4 regions of the Streptomyces glaucosporus genome follow, and region 3 is predicted to be linked to each of the others. Evidence: riboswitches for the same ligand, from Rfam matches in the RefSeq annotation. Region 3 holds a riboswitch; each other region holds the start of a gene.
What was found. A riboswitch is a leader RNA that binds a small molecule or an ion and turns the genes downstream of it on or off. The one in region 3 is predicted to bind cyclic di-AMP.
Positions count from the first base shown of each region.

Region 1: it holds a riboswitch for cyclic di-AMP, as region 3 does, so the genes downstream of both, ABD358_RS15950 (LysM peptidoglycan-binding domain-containing protein) here and ABD358_RS08305 (C40 family peptidase) in region 3, are expected to answer to the same signal.
Region 2: it holds a riboswitch for cyclic di-AMP, as region 3 does, so the genes downstream of both, ABD358_RS25130 (transglycosylase family protein) here and ABD358_RS08305 (C40 family peptidase) in region 3, are expected to answer to the same signal.
Region 4: it holds a riboswitch for cyclic di-AMP, as region 3 does, so the genes downstream of both, ABD358_RS13465 (M23 family metallopeptidase) here and ABD358_RS08305 (C40 family peptidase) in region 3, are expected to answer to the same signal.

Region 1 is NZ_BAAATJ010000014.1:16,003-20,644, reverse strand. It holds gene ABD358_RS15965 (ABC transporter ATP-binding protein) at 1-944, shown strand, start outside; gene ABD358_RS15960 (ABC transporter ATP-binding protein) at 976-1,734, shown strand; gene ABD358_RS15955 (SPW repeat domain-containing protein) at 1,929-2,387, shown strand; cyclic di-AMP (ydaO/yuaA leader) riboswitch at 2,835-3,008, shown strand; gene ABD358_RS15950 (LysM peptidoglycan-binding domain-containing protein) at 3,052-3,834, shown strand; gene ABD358_RS15945 (NADP-dependent isocitrate dehydrogenase) at 4,035-4,642, shown strand, end outside.
Region 2 is NZ_BAAATJ010000032.1:28,139-32,780, reverse strand. It holds gene ABD358_RS25140 (CGNR zinc finger domain-containing protein) at 1-101, opposite strand, end outside; gene ABD358_RS25135 (VOC family protein) at 211-594, shown strand; gene ABD358_RS25130 (transglycosylase family protein) at 742-2,007, opposite strand; cyclic di-AMP (ydaO/yuaA leader) riboswitch at 2,012-2,186, opposite strand; gene ABD358_RS25125 (dipeptidase) at 2,510-3,706, opposite strand; gene purE (5-(carboxyamino)imidazole ribonucleotide mutase) at 3,708-4,271, opposite strand; gene ABD358_RS25115 (5-(carboxyamino)imidazole ribonucleotide synthase) at 4,268-4,642, opposite strand, start outside.
Region 3 is NZ_BAAATJ010000005.1:104,499-109,140, forward strand. It holds partial or broken gene ABD358_RS28410 (transposase family protein) at 133-825, shown strand; partial or broken gene ABD358_RS08300 (NAD-dependent epimerase/dehydratase family protein) at 823-993, opposite strand; gene ABD358_RS08305 (C40 family peptidase) at 1,148-1,621, opposite strand; cyclic di-AMP (ydaO/yuaA leader) riboswitch at 1,626-1,780, opposite strand; gene ABD358_RS08310 (acyl-CoA dehydrogenase family protein) at 2,661-3,887, opposite strand; gene ABD358_RS08315 (TetR/AcrR family transcriptional regulator) at 4,046-4,642, shown strand, end outside.
Region 4 is NZ_BAAATJ010000010.1:141,411-146,052, reverse strand. It holds gene ABD358_RS13480 (bifunctional acetate--CoA ligase family protein/GNAT family N-acetyltransferase) at 1-1,358, opposite strand, end outside; gene ABD358_RS13475 (HPr family phosphocarrier protein) at 1,547-1,828, shown strand; gene ABD358_RS13470 (GntR family transcriptional regulator) at 2,037-2,741, opposite strand; gene ABD358_RS13465 (M23 family metallopeptidase) at 2,957-3,832, opposite strand; cyclic di-AMP (ydaO/yuaA leader) riboswitch at 3,845-4,007, opposite strand; gene ABD358_RS13460 (M16 family metallopeptidase) at 4,359-4,642, opposite strand, start outside.

The DNA of each region.
Region 1 (4,642 bases), on a different contig from region 3:
GCCTGGCCGAGCTGGAGCGCCGTGCCGCGCAGCGCCGCGACGGCGGGGGAGACGGGCACGGACGGGACGCGCTGGTCGTCTGCGACCGGCTGGTGCGCATCTTCACGGCCGACGGCGTGGAGGTCCAGGCCCTCCAGGGACTGGACCTGCTGGTCGGGCGGGGGGAGCTGACGGCGCTCGTGGGCGCGTCGGGAAGCGGCAAGTCCACGCTGCTGAACATCCTGGCCGGGCTCGACACGCCGTCGGCGGGAGCCGCCTCGGTCGCCGGTTTCGACCTGGTGACGATGGACGCGGCCGCCCGGCTGCGCTACCGGCGCGAGGTGGTGGGGTTCGTCTGGCAGCAGGCGTCCCGCAACCTGCTGCCGTACCTGACGGCCGCCCAGAACGTGCTGCTCCCGATGAAGCTGGCCGGCGGCCGGGTGCCGCGGCGGGAGCGGGCCGGACGGGTACGGGAGCTGCTGGACCTGCTGGGCGTCGGCCACTGCCACGGCCGCCGGCCGGAGGGGATGTCGGGGGGCGAGCAGCAGCGCGTGGCCATCGCCGTGGCGCTGGCCAACGCCCCCGCGCTGCTCCTGGCGGACGAGCCGACCGGCGAGCTGGACTCGCGGGCGGCGGACGAGATCCTCACGGCCCTGCGGACGGCCAACGAGGAACTGGGCACCACCGTCCTGATCGTCACGCACGACGCGTCGGTCGCCTCGGCCGTCCGCCGCACGATCGCCATCCGCGACGGGCGGACGTCCTCCGAGGTGCTGCGCCGCGCGGCGCTCGACGAGCACGGCGACGAGGTCCTCGTGGCGCAGGAGTACGTCACGGTCGACCGGGCCGGCCGGCTGCAGCTCCCGGCCGGGTTCGCCGAGAGGCTGTCGATCCGCGACCGGGCCCGCGTCGCCCTGCAGCCGGACCACATCACCGTCCACCGGGACGACTCCCATGACGCGTAAGAGGACGACGACCGCCCAGGCGGAGGACGACATGCCCGACACCGGTGCCGGAACGCCCGAGGAGGGCGGCGGGAAGCGGACGGGGGCTCCGGGGCCCATGGTCGCCGTCCGGGACCTGGTGCGCACCTACGGAAGCGGACCGGCGGCCGTGCGCGCCCTGCGCGGGGCGACGTTCGAGGTGCCCCGGGGCGAACTGGTGGCCGTGCGCGGGCGCTCGGGCGCGGGGAAGACGACGCTGCTGAACCTGATCGGCGGCCTGGACCGGCCCGACGCCGGCCGGGTCGTCGTGGACGGCGTCGACCTGGCCGGGCTCGGGGAGAGGCGGACGGCGGCACTCCGGCGCGACCGCATCGGGTTCGTCTTCCAGACCTTCGGCCTCGTCCCCGTCCTGACCGCGGCCGAGAACGTGGGCGTCCCGCTGCGGATGCGCCGGGTGCCCTGGCGCGAGCGGGAGGAGCGGGTGGACCTCCTGCTCTCCCTGGTCGGTCTGCGGGAGCACGCCGCCCAGCGGCCCGGGGAGCTCTCCGGAGGCCAGCAGCAGCGGGTGGCGATCGCCCGCGCGCTGGCGAACCGGCCGGCGCTGCTGATCGCGGACGAGCCGACGGCCCAGCTCGACGCGCAGACGGGGGAGGCGGTGATGGACCTGCTGCGGGCCGTGGTGGACGACGAGGGCGTCACCGTCCTGATGACCACGCACGACGGCGGTCTGCTGGCGCGCGCGGACCGGGTGCTCGAACTGCGCGACGGCGTGGTGGCCGAGGCGGCGGACCCGGAGGCCGGCGGGGCGTGAGGCGCCGGCCCTTGCGGCGTCCTCCCCTGGTGGTGTCCGCCCGGCGGGGCGGCCCGGCGGGGCGGACCGCCGTACGGGCGGCGACGGGCGGCAGGGGCCGCGGGCTCCGCGGGGCAACCGGAACGGCGGTGCATATCGGGCGCCGGGGAGGAACCGGCAGCAGGATGGCGGTGGTGGACCTGTAAGGAGTCGTCGTGGCCCGTCATTCCTCCCCGCCCGGACGCACGTCCGTCCGGGAACCCTCGCTCCTGCCCGGCTCGGTCGGGGCACGGGACCGGATCGTGAACCTGCTGATGCTGCTGACCGGCATCTGGCTGCTCGTGGCGTCGTGGCCCCTGCGCTACCCCTTCAGCGACGCCGCGGTGGACGCCCAGCGGAACGAGACCGGCGTCGGCCTCCTGGTGGTGTTCATCGCGGGGGCCGGGATGATGCGCCGGCGCGGAATGCTGTCGGACCTGATCATCCTCCTCCTGGGCCTCTGGATGCTGCTGTCGCCCCTCGTCATCGCCTACGGGGGCGACGACACCGCCCCCGCCGCCGCCCACGTGAACGAGATCGTCACGGGCATCGTGCTGATCGCCCTGGCGCTGGTGAGCATGCTGCTGTACCTCCGCAGCCGCCGTACGGGGGCGGAGAAGACGGAGGGCGGCTGACGCCTCCGCCGGGGTGTGTCCCGTCCTGCCGCCGTACGGACGGGACACACCCCGGCGGTTTCCGTGAAATGCGCCTTGTGCGCCTTTTCTCCGAATAAAATCGCCAAGTCCTCTATGGGGCAATGTAAAGACGGCGCGGCGGGCGGTGTGCCGGGAATCACACTCCCCGGTCCTTCGTTTGCCCGCGCCGAGAGATCGTCATGCGCTTTTTCTTCGATTTCCCATGTCGCAGGGGTATTCGACTTCTTTCCGGAGTTTCAGCGCAATCACGCTCGGAAGGAGATCCGGTGCATTCCGTGGCCGGGGGCCGCGGTCCGGCGCCGGGGCGCCCGCCGCCCGTCCCGGCGCGCCTTGTCTGCGCTGACCGGCTGTGTTTATGTGTCCTGGCCTCCGTCCGAGTCGGAGGCTCCACCGCCGGGGACGCCGAGTCCTGCCGCCCGGCCGGTGGAAAGGCAGCAGCCGAACGCGGCAGGAGCGGGGAAACCACACATTGCCGTGCCGTGCTTCCAGCCGGCCCGGCTAGGGGTGAAGCCGATTTCGATGTGCTCCGGCACGGCGGAAATCGGCCGGGCTCTCCGGCCCGAATCCGACAGCTAACCTCGCAGGCGCAGGAGAGGACACCCCCATGTCTCGAGGCCGCCACCGACGTCCGCGGACCCCTTTGATGTCCCGTCAGTTCTCCCGTCTCTCCCTCGTGCTCACGGCCGGCGGCGCGGGTGTCGCCGCGCCGCTGATCGCCGCGGGCAGCGCGAACGCGGCTCCCGCCGCCGTGCAGGACACCGCCCCCGCCGAGCAGAAGCGGACCGCCCCCCGGGCGGAGACCGCGCCGCGGTCCGCCTCCGCTTCCCCGTCGGCCTCCAGGGCCGCCGACTCCTACACCGTCGCCGACGGCGACACGCTGCACGGGATCGCCGTCGGACACGGCGTCGAAGGCGGCTGGAGAGCCGTCTACGACGCCAACCGGAAGACCGTCGGGGACGACCCGAACCTGATCTTCCCCGGCCAGAAGCTCACCCTCGCCGCCGAGCGGACCGCCGGGCAGGGCGGCGGACAGGCCGAGGGGACGGCCACCCCCGCCGCCGCGCGGACCCAGGCCGCGCAGACCCCGGCGAAGAGCACGTCCTACCCCGACAACCTGGACGGCTGGATCCGCGAGGCCCTGGACGTCATGAGGGCCAACGGCATCCCCGGCACCTACGAGGGCATCCACCGCAACATCATGCGCGAGTCGGGCGGCAACCCGAACGCGATCAACAACTGGGACGTCAACGCCCAGCGCGGCACCCCCTCCATCGGCCTCCTCCAGGTCATCAAGCCGACCTTCGACGCCTACCACGTCGCGGGCACCGCCCACAGCCAGTACGACCCGGTGGCCAACATCGTGGCCGCCTGCAACTACGCGGCCGACCGCTACGGATCGATCGACAACGTCAACGGCCCCTACTGACCCGACGGGCAGCCGAGAACGGGAGGACCGCGGGGCGTGGATGGCCCGCGGTCCTCCGCCGCGTCCGCCCCGTGCCGGACGCCGGCCGGGCGAGCCGGCCCGTCCGCACCGCGCACGAGGGGCGGGGTCCTGTCGATGAAGGGCCGATCGCGGGATATCTTGATGTCGAGCAATGTTGCAGACGTGGAGCGGAGCACCCGGTGACTGACTCGACCATCATCTACACATACACCGACGAGGCCCCGGCGCTGGCGACGTATTCGTTCCTGCCCGTGGTCCAGGCGTACGCCGCGAAGGCCGGTGTCCCTGTGGAGAGCCGTGACATCTCCCTGGCCGGGCGGATCATCGCCGTCTTCCCCGAGTACCTCAAGGAGGAGCAGCGGATCGGCGACGCGCTCGCCGAGCTCGGCGAGCTGGCCAAGAAGCCCGAGGCCAACATCATCAAGCTGCCGAACATCTCGGCCTCCATCCCGCAGCTCAAGGCCGCCATCGCCGAGCTGCAGGAGAAGGGCTACGCGCTGCCGGACTACCCGGACGACCCCAAGACCGACGAGGAGCGCGAGATCCGCGCCCGCTACGACAAGGTCAAGGGCAGCGCCGTCAACCCGGTCCTGCGCGAGGGCAACTCCGACCGCCGCGCCCCCGCCTCGGTGAAGAACTACGCCAAGACGCACCCGCACCGCATGGGCGCCTGGACGCCCGAGTCCAAGACCAGCGTCGCCACCATGGGGCAGGACGACTTCCGCTCCACCGAGAAGTCCGCGGTCATCGCCAAGGACGGCTCGCTGCGCATCGAGCTGGCGGGTGA
Region 2 (4,642 bases), on a different contig from region 3:
GCGAGGGCGTCGGCTCCGGCCTCCACGTCCAGGGTGTTGATCAGGTCCCGCACCAGGCGGAGCCCCGGCGGGGTGGGATCCCGGTCCTCCTGCTGTTCCACCCTTGCCACGTTACTGCCAGAGCGCCATCATGGGGTAACTCGTTACCTGTTGAAGGCTTCAAGGAGTAACGAGTCTCGGGTACGGAAACCACCGCACAGGAGGAGCACCATGGCCATCACCACGCTGCGGGCCGTCGTCGTGCTGGACTGCCCGGAACCGGGGCGGCTCGCCGACTTCTACGCACGCCTGCTGGGCGGGAAGGTCGAGGGCGAGGGGCGCTGGGTCGAGGTGACGTTCGACTCGGGCGTGCTGAAGGACCGGACGCTGGCCTTCCAGGAGGCTCCCGGCCATGTGCCGCCCTCGTGGCCGAGCGCCGAGCGCTCGCAGCAGTTCCACCTCGACCTCTACGTGCCGCGGGAGGAGTTGGACGCGGCCGAACGGGAGGCGCTGGAGCTGGGGGCGGAGCTCCTGGAGGGCGACGACGGCGGCAAGCGCGACTTCCGCGTCTACCGGGACCCGGCGGGGCACCCGTTCTGCCTCTGCGCGGACTGACCGCGCCGCACGGGAGGAACCGGCCGGGGGATGGAGAAACCGAGCGAGGCGGGCGGGGAGCGAAGTGTGTGGACACTCCGCGCCCCGCCCGCCTCGTGCTGTCCCGGAGAGGGGTCACACGGTCCGCGGCGGACCGTTCGGCGTGGCTCAGATGCTGACGCCGTTGGCCCTCAGGTAGGCCAGCGGGTTGATGTCCGAGCCGTAGCCGGGACCGGTGCGCACCTCGAAGTGCAGGTGCGGGCCGGTGCTGTTGCCGGTGGAGCCGACGGCGCCGATCTGCTGGCCGACGCTCACCTTCTGGCCTGCGGCGACCGACATCGAGGACAGGTGGCCGTACTGGCTGTAGCGGCCGTCGTCGTGGCGGATGACGACCTGGTTGCCGTACGCGCCGCCCCAGCCCGCGGAGACCACGGTGCCGTTGGTGACGGCCTTCACCGGGGTGCCGGTGCCGGCGGCGAAGTCCTCGCCGGTGTGGCCGTTGGACCAGCGGGCGCCCGCGGCCTTGTAGGAGCCGGACGGGGCGGCGTTCACCGGGGCGGTGTAGCCGGCGGAGGCGTTGGCGGAGGCGCCGCCGCTGCGGTCGGCGCGCTCGGCCGACTGCCGCGCGGGCTCGGGGTTGGTCTCGGCCTTCTCGACCTTCTGCTCGGCCTTCGCCTCCGGCTTGGCCTCCGGCTTGGCGGCGGCCTTCTGCTGGACGGCAGTGCCGCCCAGGGAGAGCTCCTGGCCCGGGTGGATCACGTTGGGGTCGGCGCCGATGACCTGGCGGTTGTCCTCGTAGACCTCCTGCCAGCCGCCCGCGATGCCGTGGGCGTCGGCGATCTTGAACAGGGTGTCGCCGCCGACGACCCGGTACGAGGTGGCTTCCTCGGCCCGCTCGGCGCGGTCGGCCCGCTCCGGCCGGGCCTGCTCGGCCTCGGTCTCGTTCCCGGCCTCGGGCGCGGACTCGGGCTCGGGAGCCTGCTGCTCCTGGGCGGCCGGGGCCTGCTGCTCGTCCGCCTCGCCCTGTCCGTCGGGGGAGACGGCGGGGGCGGGGCCGCCCTTGGTCAGACCGGCCTTGACCGAGCACACCGGCCAGGCGCCCGGGCCCTGGCCGTCCAGGACCTTCTCGGCGACGGCTATCTGCTGGTCCTTGGTGGCCAGGTCGGCGCGGGGGGCGTACTGGGTGCCGCCGAAGGCCTCCCAGGTGCTCTGCGTGAACTGCAGGCCGCCGTAGAAGCCGTTGCCGGTGTTGATGCTCCAGTTGCCGGTGCTCTCGCACTGGGCGACTCGGTCCCAGGTGTCGACGGAGGCGGCGTTGGCGTTGCCGGCGGCCATCAGGGGCAGGGCCACACCGGCGCCGCCCACGGAGATGGCCAGGGACAGGCGGGCGAGGCGGCTGTTACGGGCACGACGATGACGTCCGCGTGCGGACATACGGGGCTCCTCTCCTACGCCTGCGAGGTGAGCTGTCGGGTTCGGGCTGGAGTTGCCCGGCCGTGTGGGCCACGACCTCCGGGTCGTGACACGGCTTCACCCCAAGCCGTCCCGTGCGGACACGGTCCGGCGCTTACCTTGGGTCCCCCGCTCCTGCCGATGACGGGTGTGGATGGTCCAGCCCGCTGCCGTCGGCAGGACTCGGCGTACCGACAGCGGGCCCGCCGCACATTCGTACGGCGCGGCCAGAACCGTAAACAGAACGTTTCCGCCATAACAAGCCGATGGGTCACAGGAAGCCCGTTTCGCAGCTATTGCCTGCGTCTCATTCGCGACCGTGCGTGACGGATCCGTCCACGCGGAGTGAGATCAGACGGCCCTGACAGCTCGTCATATCCCTTTTGTGACCAGGGGGTATGACAGAGCGGGACCTCCGGCCGCACGGAGTGCGACGGGCTCGGAGATCCCGCTCGTGAGTTGCGTCACCGACAGGGGTTCGGCGTCATCCGTCCAACTGCCCGATGGTGGCGATCGACGGGCCGCGCCGGGCCTGTTCGTCCCGGGCCACGGCCTCCGCGTCGCGGAGGACCCGCACCGCGTTCTCCCAGGTGAGCTTGGCCAGATCGGCCTCGGACCAGCGACGGTCCAGCAACTCGGCCACCAGGTTCGGATATCCGGACACATCACCCAGATCGGACGGAGTGAAGGCCGTGCCGTCGAAGTCGCCGCCGATGCCGACGTGGTCGATGCCCGCGACCTCGCGCATGTGGTCCAGGTGGTCGGCGACCGTCGCCGCCGTCGCCACCGGGCGCGGGTTGGCCTCCTCGAAGGCCCGCTGGACCTCCCGGCCCCGCTCCGTGCCGTCCAGGGGGTGGAGACCGTGGGCGCGCATGTTCTCGTCGGCGGCCTCGGTCCAGGCCACGGCGGCGGGAAGGACGAACTTCGGCACGAATGTGGCCATCGCCACACCGCCGTTGGCCGCCAGGCCCTCCAGCACGTCGTCGGGGACGTTCCGCGGGTGGTCGCACACCGCGCGGGCGGAGGAGTGCGAGAAGACCACCGGCGCCGTGGAGACCCGCAGGGCGTCCCGCATGGTGGCCGGCGCCACATGGGAGAGGTCCACCAGCATCCCCAGCCGGTTCATCTCCCGCACGACCTCTTCGCCGAACCGGGTCAGGCCGTTGTGGCGCGGGGCGTCGGTGGCCGAATCCGCCCAGTCGATGGTGTCGTTGTGGGTGAGCGTCATGTAGCGCACGCCCAGGCTGTACAGGGCGCGCAGCGTGGCGAGGGAGTTGTTGATGGAGTGGCCGCCCTCGGCGCCCATCAGGGAGGCGATGCGGCCCTCGGCCCGCGCCGCCTCCATGTCGTCGGCGGTGAGGGCGAGCCGCAGGTCGTCCGGGTAGCGGTCGGTCAGCCGCCGCACCACGTCGATCTGCTCCAGGCAGGCGCTGACCGCGGCGTCTCCGGTCAGGTCGGTGCGCACGTAGACGGACCAGAACTGCGCCCCCACCCCGCCCGCCCTCAACCGCGGGATGTCGGTGTGGAGATGGGCCGACTGGTCGCGCGCGATGTCGCGCCGGTCGAGGTCGTAGGCGACCTGCTCGCGCAGCGCCCACGGCAGGTCGTTGTGGCCGTCGACGACGGGGTGGGCGGCCAGCAGCGCGCGGGCCCGCTCCAGCAGTTCCTCGCCGCGGGCCACCTCACTTGCTCCCGAAGCCGAAGCCCGCGCCGCCCGCGGCGACCTTGGCCCGCAGCCGCCGGCCCTTCTCCTGGGCCTGCTCCTTCAACTCCGACTGGAAGCGCTCCATCCGCTCCCTCAGGTCCGCGTCGTGGGCCGCCAGCATCCGCACCGCGAGCAGCCCGGCGTTGCGGGCACCGCCGACCGAGACCGTGGCGACGGGGACGCCGGCGGGCATCTGGACGATGGACAGCAGGGAGTCCATGCCGTCCAGGTGCGACAGCGGCACCGGCACGCCGATCACCGGCAGCGGGGTGACGGAGGCCAGCATGCCCGGCAGGTGGGCCGCTCCCCCGGCGCCCGCGATGACCGCCTTCAGACCGCGGTCGGCGGCCCGGTCGCCGTAGGCGATCATCTCGTGCGGCATCCGGTGCGCGGAGACCACGTCGACCTCGTGGGGGACCTCGAACTCGTCCAGGACCTCGGCCGCGGCCTTCATGACGGGCCAGTCGGAGTCGGAGCCCATGACGATGCCCACGACGGGGGCCGGACCGGGGGTGGAAGCGGGGGTGGGGGCGTTGCTCATTCGGTGATGGTCCCTCGCAGGTAGGCGGCGGCGTGGGCGGCGCGCTCACGGACGTCCGCCAGATCGTCGCCGTAGGTGGTGACGTGGCCCACCTTGCGGCCGGGCTTCACGTCCTTGCCGTACATGTGGATCTTCAGCCGCGGATCGCGGGCCATGCAGTGCAGGTAGCCCTGGTACATGTCGGGGTAGTCGCCGCCGAGCACGTTGACCATCACCGTCCACGGCGCGCGGGGGCGCGGGTCGCCCAGCGGGAGGTCGAGCACGGCCCGCAGGTGGTTGGCGAACTGCGAGGTGACCGCGCCGTCCTGGGTCCAGTGGCCGCTGTTGTGGGGGCGCATCGCCAGCTCGTTGACCAGGACGCGGCCGTCGGC
Region 3 (4,642 bases):
GGCTCCGGAGCCAGGCCCAGGCGTCGGCCGCCGCCCCGGCGGCGGGCCGGCAGCGCAGTCCCGCCGCCAGATGAATGAGTCCGGTGTCTGTCCTGGTCGCGACCATGGCGAAGGGCGCCCGTTGGTCAGTGTGTGAAGACAACCCTGGACGCCCTTCCGGCGGCACTGTACGTGTTCATCGACGACCACGTGGCGCCATGCCGCCGGATCGGGCGACCTCCGAAACCGACGGACGCCGACCTGTTGTGCCTCGAGGTCGCCCAGGCCCTGCCCGGTTTCCCCTCGGCTCGGCACCGGATCCGCTTCGCACATGCCCGGCCGGGACACCTGTTCCGCTGCCTGCCCCGGCAGTCCGCCCGCACCAAGCGCCTGAACGCGGCCGGGCCGCTGATCAGCCAGGTGATCGAGGCACTGGCCCGGCAGGTGCCCACCTGGCACGACGACCTGCGGCTGGTCGACTCCACCCCACTGCCGTGCGCGGCCTCCCGCGAGACGGTCAAACGCTCCGGCCTGGCCGGGCACGCCGGCTACGGATACCGCCGCGGCCACCCCCGGTTCTTCTGGGGCCGGCGGCTCTACCTGGTCACCACCGCCGAGGGCATGCCCGTCACCTGGTGCCTGGCCCACCCCGAACCCGGCGAGCGCGAGGTGATGGCCGCGCTGCCGGAGCGCGACCACCGCCTGATCCGCACCGGGCAGGCAATCCTCGCCGACAAGGGCTTCGCCGGGCGGGAGTTCGAAGCCTGCATCGCCGAACGGCCCGGCGCCCACCTGGTGCGGTCCGACCGCAAGGACGAACCGGTCCGGCACGGGGAGATCGCCCAGGGCGTCCGGACCGCCGTCGGCCGTGCGGTCGCCCAGCAGTTCCGCGGCGCCGGCGGGCGCGGCGTGCTGTCCCCGGCGGAAGACGGTCACCTGCCAGTCCCGGGCCAGTGCCTCCTCGGCGACCGCCCGGCCGACGAACTCCGTTCCGCCCAGTACCAGAAGTCTCATGGGGGCGAGCCCGCCCGTCCGGGCGGTGCGGCGGAACGGCTCCACGCCCCGGCGGAATCGCGGAGAGCCGAACCGGGGCCGAACGTGCCGACGGCGCGCCGCGGACGGATGTCCGCGGCGCGCCGTCACCGGGTCCGTCGAGCCCGGCCCGGGGTCACTTCACGCGCCCGTACCGCACGCTCTTGGTCCAGATCTTCTCCTTGCGGACGGTCTTCCCCGGCTTCGGGGAGTGCCAGATCCGCCCGTCGCCGGCGTAGATGCCGACGTGGTAGACGCTGCCGCCGGAGTGGAAGAACACCAGGTCGCCCTTCTTCCGGGACTTGGCGGAGATGTGCTTGGTGCGGTTGTACTGGGCCGCCGCGGTGCGCGGCAGCTTCTTGCCCGCCTTCTTGTAGGAGTACTGGGTGAGTCCCGAGCAGTCGAAGCGGTTCGGCCCGGCGGCGCCGTACTGGTAGGGCGCCCCCTTCTTGGAGGCCGCTACCTTGAGTGCCTTGCCGGCCGGGGTCAGCGCCTCGGCGTCGGGGGTGGCGGCCGGGACCAGCGCCGTCCCCGCGAGCGTCGCGGCGGTGACGGCGGAGGTGACGGCTGCCCGGGACACGAGTCCAGGTATGCGCGGATACGCGGACATGAACTAACCCTTCGTCATCCGCCTGCGAAAGATGACCTGTCGGGTTCGGGCCGGCGAAGTTGCCCGGCCACCTGATGTGGCTTCACCCCAAGGGCCGCGTCGTGCGCGGCCCGGTCCTGCTTGGGTCTCCCGCTCCTGCCGATTCGTCATGGTCCGTCTCTCACCCGGACGGCGGCAGGATTCGGCGTCCGCCCGGGCGCCCCGCCCGGTGGCGGGGACTTGCCTCGTCTACGGATAGTGCGTCAAGAACTCGCTTTGTTGGGAGATCTGACGGTATCTGTGAATTTGTTCACTTCTGTGCGTCCGGAGTCCCGAGCGTCTCCACGGCCCCGGTCATTGTGCCCTGACACGGCCTCTGAGCAGCGGCTGCCGGGAGCTCTCCGGCAGTGCGGCGGCCCGGCGGGAGCTGGCTCCCGGAACCGGGCGCGCCGGTGTGATCAGCTCGAATGGCCGTCCTCGTGTCGGGTGACCCGCGCGGGTCCGCGTGCCGCCGCGGGGTCCGGGGCGGGAGGCCGGGCACGCCGGGACGAATGCGGTTCGCGGCGGCGAAGACGTCCGCGGCGCCGGGGGGCGGGTCTTCCCGCCGGGTCCGCCCAGGGGCCTCGCGGCGCCGGCGCTCCTGCCGGAGGGGCCGTGCGGACGGCGGCCGGGTCGCGGGCGGACCGGGAGCTGCCGGCGGGCGGGTCCGGAGCGGGAAGGGGGCGGAACCGGAGTGTGCGGCGGGCGGCGGTGCGCCGGGCGGGACCGGTTCCCGGCCGTGAGGTGTCGACGCGGTGGCGCGTCGCGGCCGCCACCGGAACGGGGGACACGGGGAAGGGGCCGGCGGGGAGGTCCCGGCCGCCCCGGGCCGGCGCGCCCCCGGCCCCCGCCGGGGTCCGCGTTGGATCCGGCCCCGGCAGCGGTGCCGCGCGGACCCCCGGGGGACGGTCACCGCGGGCCGCGACAGCCGTGGACGGCGCCCGCCGGACGGTGCGGCGGGCGGAGGAGCGGGAGCGAACCAGGCCGGGCCGCCGCCGGGGAGCGGCGGCCCGGTGGGACGTCAGCGGATGTGCATGCCCGAGATCGTGCGGGCGATGACCAGGCGCTGGATCTCGCTGGTCCCCTCGAAGATCGTGTAGATCGCGGCGTCCCGGTGCATGCGCTCCACCGGGTACTCCCGGGTGAAGCCGTTGCCGCCGAGGATCTGGATCGCCTGGGCGGTGACGGCCTTCGCGGTCTCCCCCGCGAACAGCTTGGACATCGATCCCTCGGCGGCCTCGAAGGGCTTGCCCGCCGCCGCCATCCACGAGGCCCGCCACACCAGGAGGCGGGCCGCGTCGATGCGGGTCCGCATGTCGGCGAGCTGGAAGGCGATGCCCTGGTTGTCGATGATCGGGCGGCCGAACTGCACCCTGGTCCTGGCGTAGTCCAGGGCGACCTCGTAGGCGGCGCGGGCTATGCCGACGGCCTGGGCGCCCACCGCCGGGCGGGACGCCTCGAAGGTGGCCATCGCCGCGTTCTTCACGCGGTCCCCGCCCTTCCTGGCGCGCTCGCGGGCGCGGGCCAGGCGCTCGTCGAGCTTCTCCTTGCCGCCCAGCAGGCAGTGGCCGGGGACGCGGACGTCGTCCAGCACCACCTCGGCGGTGTGGGAGGCCCGGATGCCGTGCTTCTTGAACTTCTGCCCCTGGGAGAGGCCGGGGGTGTTCGGCGGGACGACGAAGGAGGCGTGCCCCTTGGCGCCGAGTTCGGGGTCGACGACGGCGACGACGACGTGGACGTTGGCGATGCCGCCGTTGGTCGCCCAGGTCTTGGTGCCGTTGAGCACCCACTCGTCCTTGGCCTCGTCGTAGACCGCGCGGGTGCGCATGGCGGAGACGTCCGACCCGGCGTCGGGCTCGGAGGAGCAGAAGGCGGCGACCTTCACGTCGTCGGCGTCCCCGTACATCTGCGGGATCCAGGTGCCGATCTGCTCCTCGGTGCCGTTGGCGAGCACGCCGACGGCGGCCAGGGCGGTGCCGACGATCGACAGGCCGATGCCCGCGTCGCCCCAGAACAGCTCCTCCATGACCACGGGGATGCCCAGGCCGGTGGGGTCGAAGTACTGCTGGGCGTAGAAGTCGAGCGAGTAGAGGCCGATCTTGGCCGCCTCCTGGAGGATGGGCCAGGGAGTCTCCTCGCGCTCGTCCCACTCCGCGGCGGCGGGACGCATGACATCGGCGGCGAAGCCGTGGACCCAGTCCCTCACGGCCTTCTGGTCCTCGTTGAGCTCGAGCGCGAACTCCGCCATGGCAGCCCTCCATCCATTTGTTACTAGCGGTAACAGAAGTACGTTACCGGCCAGTCCGGTGTCAACCTCCGGCGCCCGGTACGCCCCTCCCCCGCGCCGGGTGTTACGTTGCGCAAAGGTGCCGACGGGGCGTCACAGGGTCGGGGAGAGGCCAGGACATGGAGACCACACACCGGGAGGACCGGCTCGGCGCCGCGGAGCGCCGCCGCAGGGAACTGCTGGAGGCCGCCGAGCGCGTGGTGCTGCGCGACGGTCCCGGCGCGTCGATGAACGCCATCGCCGCCGAGGCCGGCATCACCAAACCCATCCTCTACCGGCACTTCGGCGACAAGGGCGGACTGTACCGGGCCCTGGCCGCACGGCACACCGACGCCCTGGTGGACTCGCTGCGGGCCGCGCTGGACGCCCCCCGCGACCGGCGCGAGCGCGTGGAGGCCGCGCTGGACACCTACCTGGCCGCCATCGAGGCCCGCCCGCAGGTCTACCGTTTCCTGATGCATCCGGCCGAGGAGCCCGGCGGGGACCGCGGCTTCGACGTCGGGCAGCACTCCGCCCCCCTGCTGCGCCGGCTGGGCGAGGAGCTGGCCACGGTCATCGCCGAGCGCATCGAACTCGGTCCCGAGGGCGAGGAGCGGGCCCGGGTGTGGGGCCACGGCATCGTCGGCATGATGCACGCGGCCGGGGACTGGTGGCTGCGCGAGCGACCCTGTCCCAGGGAGCGGCTGGTACGGCATCTGGCCGACCTGCTGTGGGGT
Region 4 (4,642 bases), on a different contig from region 3:
GGGGCGCTGGCGTTGTGCCGGGCCCCCTTGACCACGACGATCGGCTTGCGGGCGGCGGTGCGCCGGGCCAGGCGGTTGAACTTCCTCGGATTGCCGAAGGACTCCAGGTACATCAGGACGACGTCGGTGTCGGGGTCGTCGTCCCAGTACTGGAGGACGTCGTTGCCGGAGACGTCGGCGCGGTTCCCGGCGGAGACGAAGGCGGAGACGCCGCCGAGCCCGTGGCCCCGGCGGTGGAGGGCGTCGAGCACGGCGATGCCGATCGCGCCGGACTGGGTGAACAGGCCGATGCGCCCGCGCTCGGGGGTCTCGGTCGACAGGGTCGCGTTGAGCCGGACGCCGGGGGCGGTGTTGATCACTCCGAAGGCGTTGGGGCCGATGATGCGCATCCCGTACGAGCGGGCCCGGCGGACCAGTTCGCGCTGCTCGCCGCGGTCGAAGTCGGCGGAGAGGACGACCAGGCCCTGCACGCCGCGCTCGCCGCACTCGGTGACGACGCCCGGCACCCGCTCGGCGGGGACGGCGACGACGGCCAGGTCGACGGGCTCGGGGATCTCGCGCACCGACCGGTGGGCGGGCACCCCCTCCACCTCGGCCGTCTCCTGCGGAAAGGCCTGGTTGACGGCGTAGACGCGGCCGGTGAAGCCCGCCTCGCGCAGACTCGCCAGGACGGTGCGCCCGGCGCCGCGCGGCCCGCGGCTGACCCCGATGACGGCGACCGAGCCGGGGGACAGCAGCCGCTGCACGGAGCGGGCCTCGGCGCGCTGCTCGCGGGCCCGCATCACGGCCACCGACTGCTCGGTCGGCTCGATCCCGAAGGTGAGGTGGACCGTGCCCTCCTCGAAGCTGCGCTTCTGCGAGTAGCCGGCGTCCGTGAAGACCTTGACCATCCTGGTGTTGGCCGGCAGCACCTCGGCGACGAAGCGGCGCACGCCGCGCTCGCGGGCGCAGGCGGCGATGTGCTCCAGCAGGGCGGAGCCGACACCGCGCCCCTGGTGGTCGTCGCGGACGAGGAAGGCGACCTCGGCCTCGTCGGCGGGGAGGGAGGCGGGGCGGCCCGTGCCGTCGATGCGGTCGTAGCGGACGGTCCCGATGAACTCGTCGCCGACGACGGCGGCCAGGGCGACCCGGTCGACGTAGTCGTGGTGGGTGAACCGGCGCACGTCGCGGTCGCTGAGATGGGGGTAGGGGGCGAAGAAGCGGTAGTACTTCGACTGGTCGGAGACCTGTTCGTAGAACCGGACCAGGCGGTCGGCGTCGTCGGGGGCGATGGGACGGATCCGGGCCGTGCCACCGTCCCGCAGCACCACGTCGGCCTCCCAGTGGGCGGGGTAGGCAGGCTCGGTCGGCGTCCGCATGAGGTCAGCCTAGCCACCGGCACCCCGGTTCGCGGCCCCCGGCGGGGGCTTCGGCGGGACGTCCGCGGGGAGCGCGGGCGGGCGCGCGGGCCGGGCGGGGAACGGGCCGGGGGCGTCCCTTGCCCCGCCCTGTCCTTCCCGTGTGCAAAGCTGGCCCGGACAGCCGATCCGACCCGAAGGACGACACCATGGCTGAGCGCCGCGTCACCGTCGGCTGGGCCGAGGGCCTCCACGCCCGTCCCGCCGCGATCTTCGTCCGTGCCGTGACCGCGTCCGGCATCCCCGTCACCGTGGCCAGGCCCGGGGGCGATCCGGTCAACGCCGCCTCGATGCTCTCGGTCCTGGGGCTGGGCGTGGAGGGCGGCGAGGAGGTCGTGCTGGCCTCCGGCGCCGGGGACGCCGACACCGCCCTGGACCGGCTGGCGAAGCTGGTCTCCGAGGGCCTGGACGAGCTCCCCGGGACCCTCTGAAGAACGCAGGAGGACACAGGAGGACGGCCGGGAGGAGCACGCCGGGCGGAAGGCGCCGCGGGAGGCTCCGGGAGAAGACAGCGGAAAACACCGCGGGAGGCGGCGGGGCATTGCGCTCCGCCGCCTCCCGTAATATCCGGGGGAATCACCCGGTCAATTCATCCGTGTGTTTTCCGCCACGGACACCCTCATGGATATACGTCCGCCGTTACGGATTACCGCTTCCCGTGTTGAGGGAATGTTTCGTCCTTCTCACGGCGGCCCCGCCGCGGGAGGCTCGCACGGCCACCGGACGCTGCTCGCGGCGGACGGCGACGGAGCGCTCCACGTGCGAGACCGCCAGGGCCCTCGCCCGCTCCGCGTCCCCGCGGGCGATCGCGTCCACGATGGCGCCGCGCTCCCGCCAGACGTCCGGGACCCGTACCGCCGGCTCCGCGGCGTAGACCCAGGTGATCTTGCGGCGCAGTTGCGTGAGCAGTGCGGCCAGGGTCGGGCTGCCGGACGCCCGGGCCAGGGTGTCGTGGTACCAGTCCCCCAGGACCCGCAGGTCGGAGAGGTGGCCCTGCTCGGCGCGCTGCTGCCCCAGACGGACCAGGCCGCGCAGCACCCCCAGCTGCGCCTCGGTGCGCCGCCGGGCCGCCCGGGCGGTGCCCAGCGGCTCCAGCAGGGCCCGGACGTCGAGCAGGTCGGCCGCCTCCTGCTCGGTGGGTTCGGCGACGCAGGCGCCCGCGTGCCGGCGGGTGGTCACGAAGCCCTCCGACTCCAGGGTGCGCAGCGCCTCGCGCACCGGGATCCGCGAGACGCCGTAGCGCCTGCCGAGCAGTTCCTCGGTGAGCCGGGCGCCGGGCGGGAAGAAGCCGGAGACGATGTCGTCGCGGACCGCAGTGCACACCATGTGCGCCGAAATGCGCATGGGCCGACCTCCGCCGTCGTCTCCGCGTTTCCGATGGCTCCGCAGACTCGAACTGTATTCCACCGCCACGGAAATTCCGATGCCCACCGGAGAACAGGCGGAAAACATGCCTCCCGGCGCGGGCCCGCCGGACGCGGAGGCGCCCCCGGCCGTATGGCCGGGGGCGCTCGATCTCCGCGGTCGCGTCCGTGTCGCTCCGGGGTCCCGTCCGGGGATCAGCGGACGTCGACGCCCTTGGCCGCCAGGTAGGCGACCGGGTCGATGTCGGAGCCGTAGTAGGCGCCGGTACGGGCCTCGAAGTGGAGGTGCGGACCGGTGCTGTTGCCGGTGGAGCCGACCGCGCCGATCTGCCGGCCGCCCTCGACCCGCTGGCCGGGGCTCACGCTCGTGGCGGACAGGTGGCCGTACTGGGTGTAGCGGCCGTCGTCGTGGCGGATGACGACCTGGTTGCCGTACGCGCCGCCCCAGCCGACCGTCACCACGGTGCCCGGGCCCACGGCCCGCACGGGGGTGCCGGAGGCGGCGGCGAAGTCGACGCCGCTGTGCGTGCCGGAGGACCAGGAGGCGCCGGCCTGCTTGTACAGGGTGGTGGTGTTCACGCCCGCGACCGGGTCGACGTAACCGCTCGCGGCACGGCGCTCGGCGGCCCGCTCGGCGCGGCGCTCCTCGGTCGCGGCGCGCTCCCGGGCGGCCTCCTCGGCCGCGGCGGCCTTGCGCGCGGCCTCGCGCTCCTTGGCGACCTTCTCGGCCTTGGCGGCCTTGGCGGCGGCGATCTCCTCGGCCTTCTCGCGCGAGACGTCGGCCGCGCGCTGCTGCGCCTCGGCCTGGGCCCGGACGTCGTCGGCGATCGTGTCGCCGACGGCCATCGCCTGCGCGAAGCCCAGGGCGTAGGTCTTGTGGGTGTCGCCCGAGTCGGCGACGGCGGGGGTGGCGATGGTGCCCACCACGCCGGTGGCGGCGAGGGTGGCGGCTCCCAGCAGGCCGGCGCCCGTGCGGACGGCGCGGCCGGAGAGCTGGTGCTTCTCGGAGAGCTTCCCGGTGAAGGCGGTGACCTTCTCGGTGACCTTCTCGGTGGCACGGGTGAACGCCATGTGCGGCGTGCTCCTTTCCTTCCGTGTCGCCTACCGGGTTAGCTGACGGGTTCGGAGCAGGAAGGTCTCCTACGAGCACTCGGCTCGATTCACCCCGGTGGGATACCCCTCGCGCGCTGGAGGCGGAGGGTGGGTCCCCGGCTCCCCCAGACGGGGGACTCGGCGATGCGCAGGCCGGCGGCCACGGACGTGGGCGCTTCTGACGGCCAACGGATTCGAAGCTAAACGGCCACGCTTGAGCAAGCAAACAAATCGGGCATTTTGTATCTCATGCCACATCCCGCTTCCACCGGAAGCGCCAATCCGCCCATGACAAAGGCCCTTGATATGACAAGCACACCAAGGGCCCCGGTCCTGAGGGGACTTGCCGGCCGCCCGAACGTGACGGCCGCCACTTCCCCGATGTGGCGGCCGTCACCTCCGGTGTGCCGCGGCCCTCTTGAACCCGTGACGGCCGTCACCCCGGGCGCGCCGCGACCCCTTCCGGGCCGTGACGGCCGTCACCACCGGATCGTCCGGCTCCCCCTCAGTCGGTGACGACCGTCACCTCTCCGATCCCCAGGTCCCGCACCGGGCCGGCGATCTGTGACGCGTCCCCCACCAGGACCGTCACCAGGCGGTCGGCCGGGAAGGCGGCGACGACCGCCGCCGTCGCCTCCACGGTGCCGGTCTCGGCGAGGCGGGCGTAGAGCTGCGCCTGGTAGTCGTCGGGCAGGTGCTGCTCCACCTGATCGGCGAGGGTGTCGGCCACGGCCGCCGCCGTCTCGTACCGCAGCGGGGCGACACCCACCAGGTTCTGCACGGCCGCGT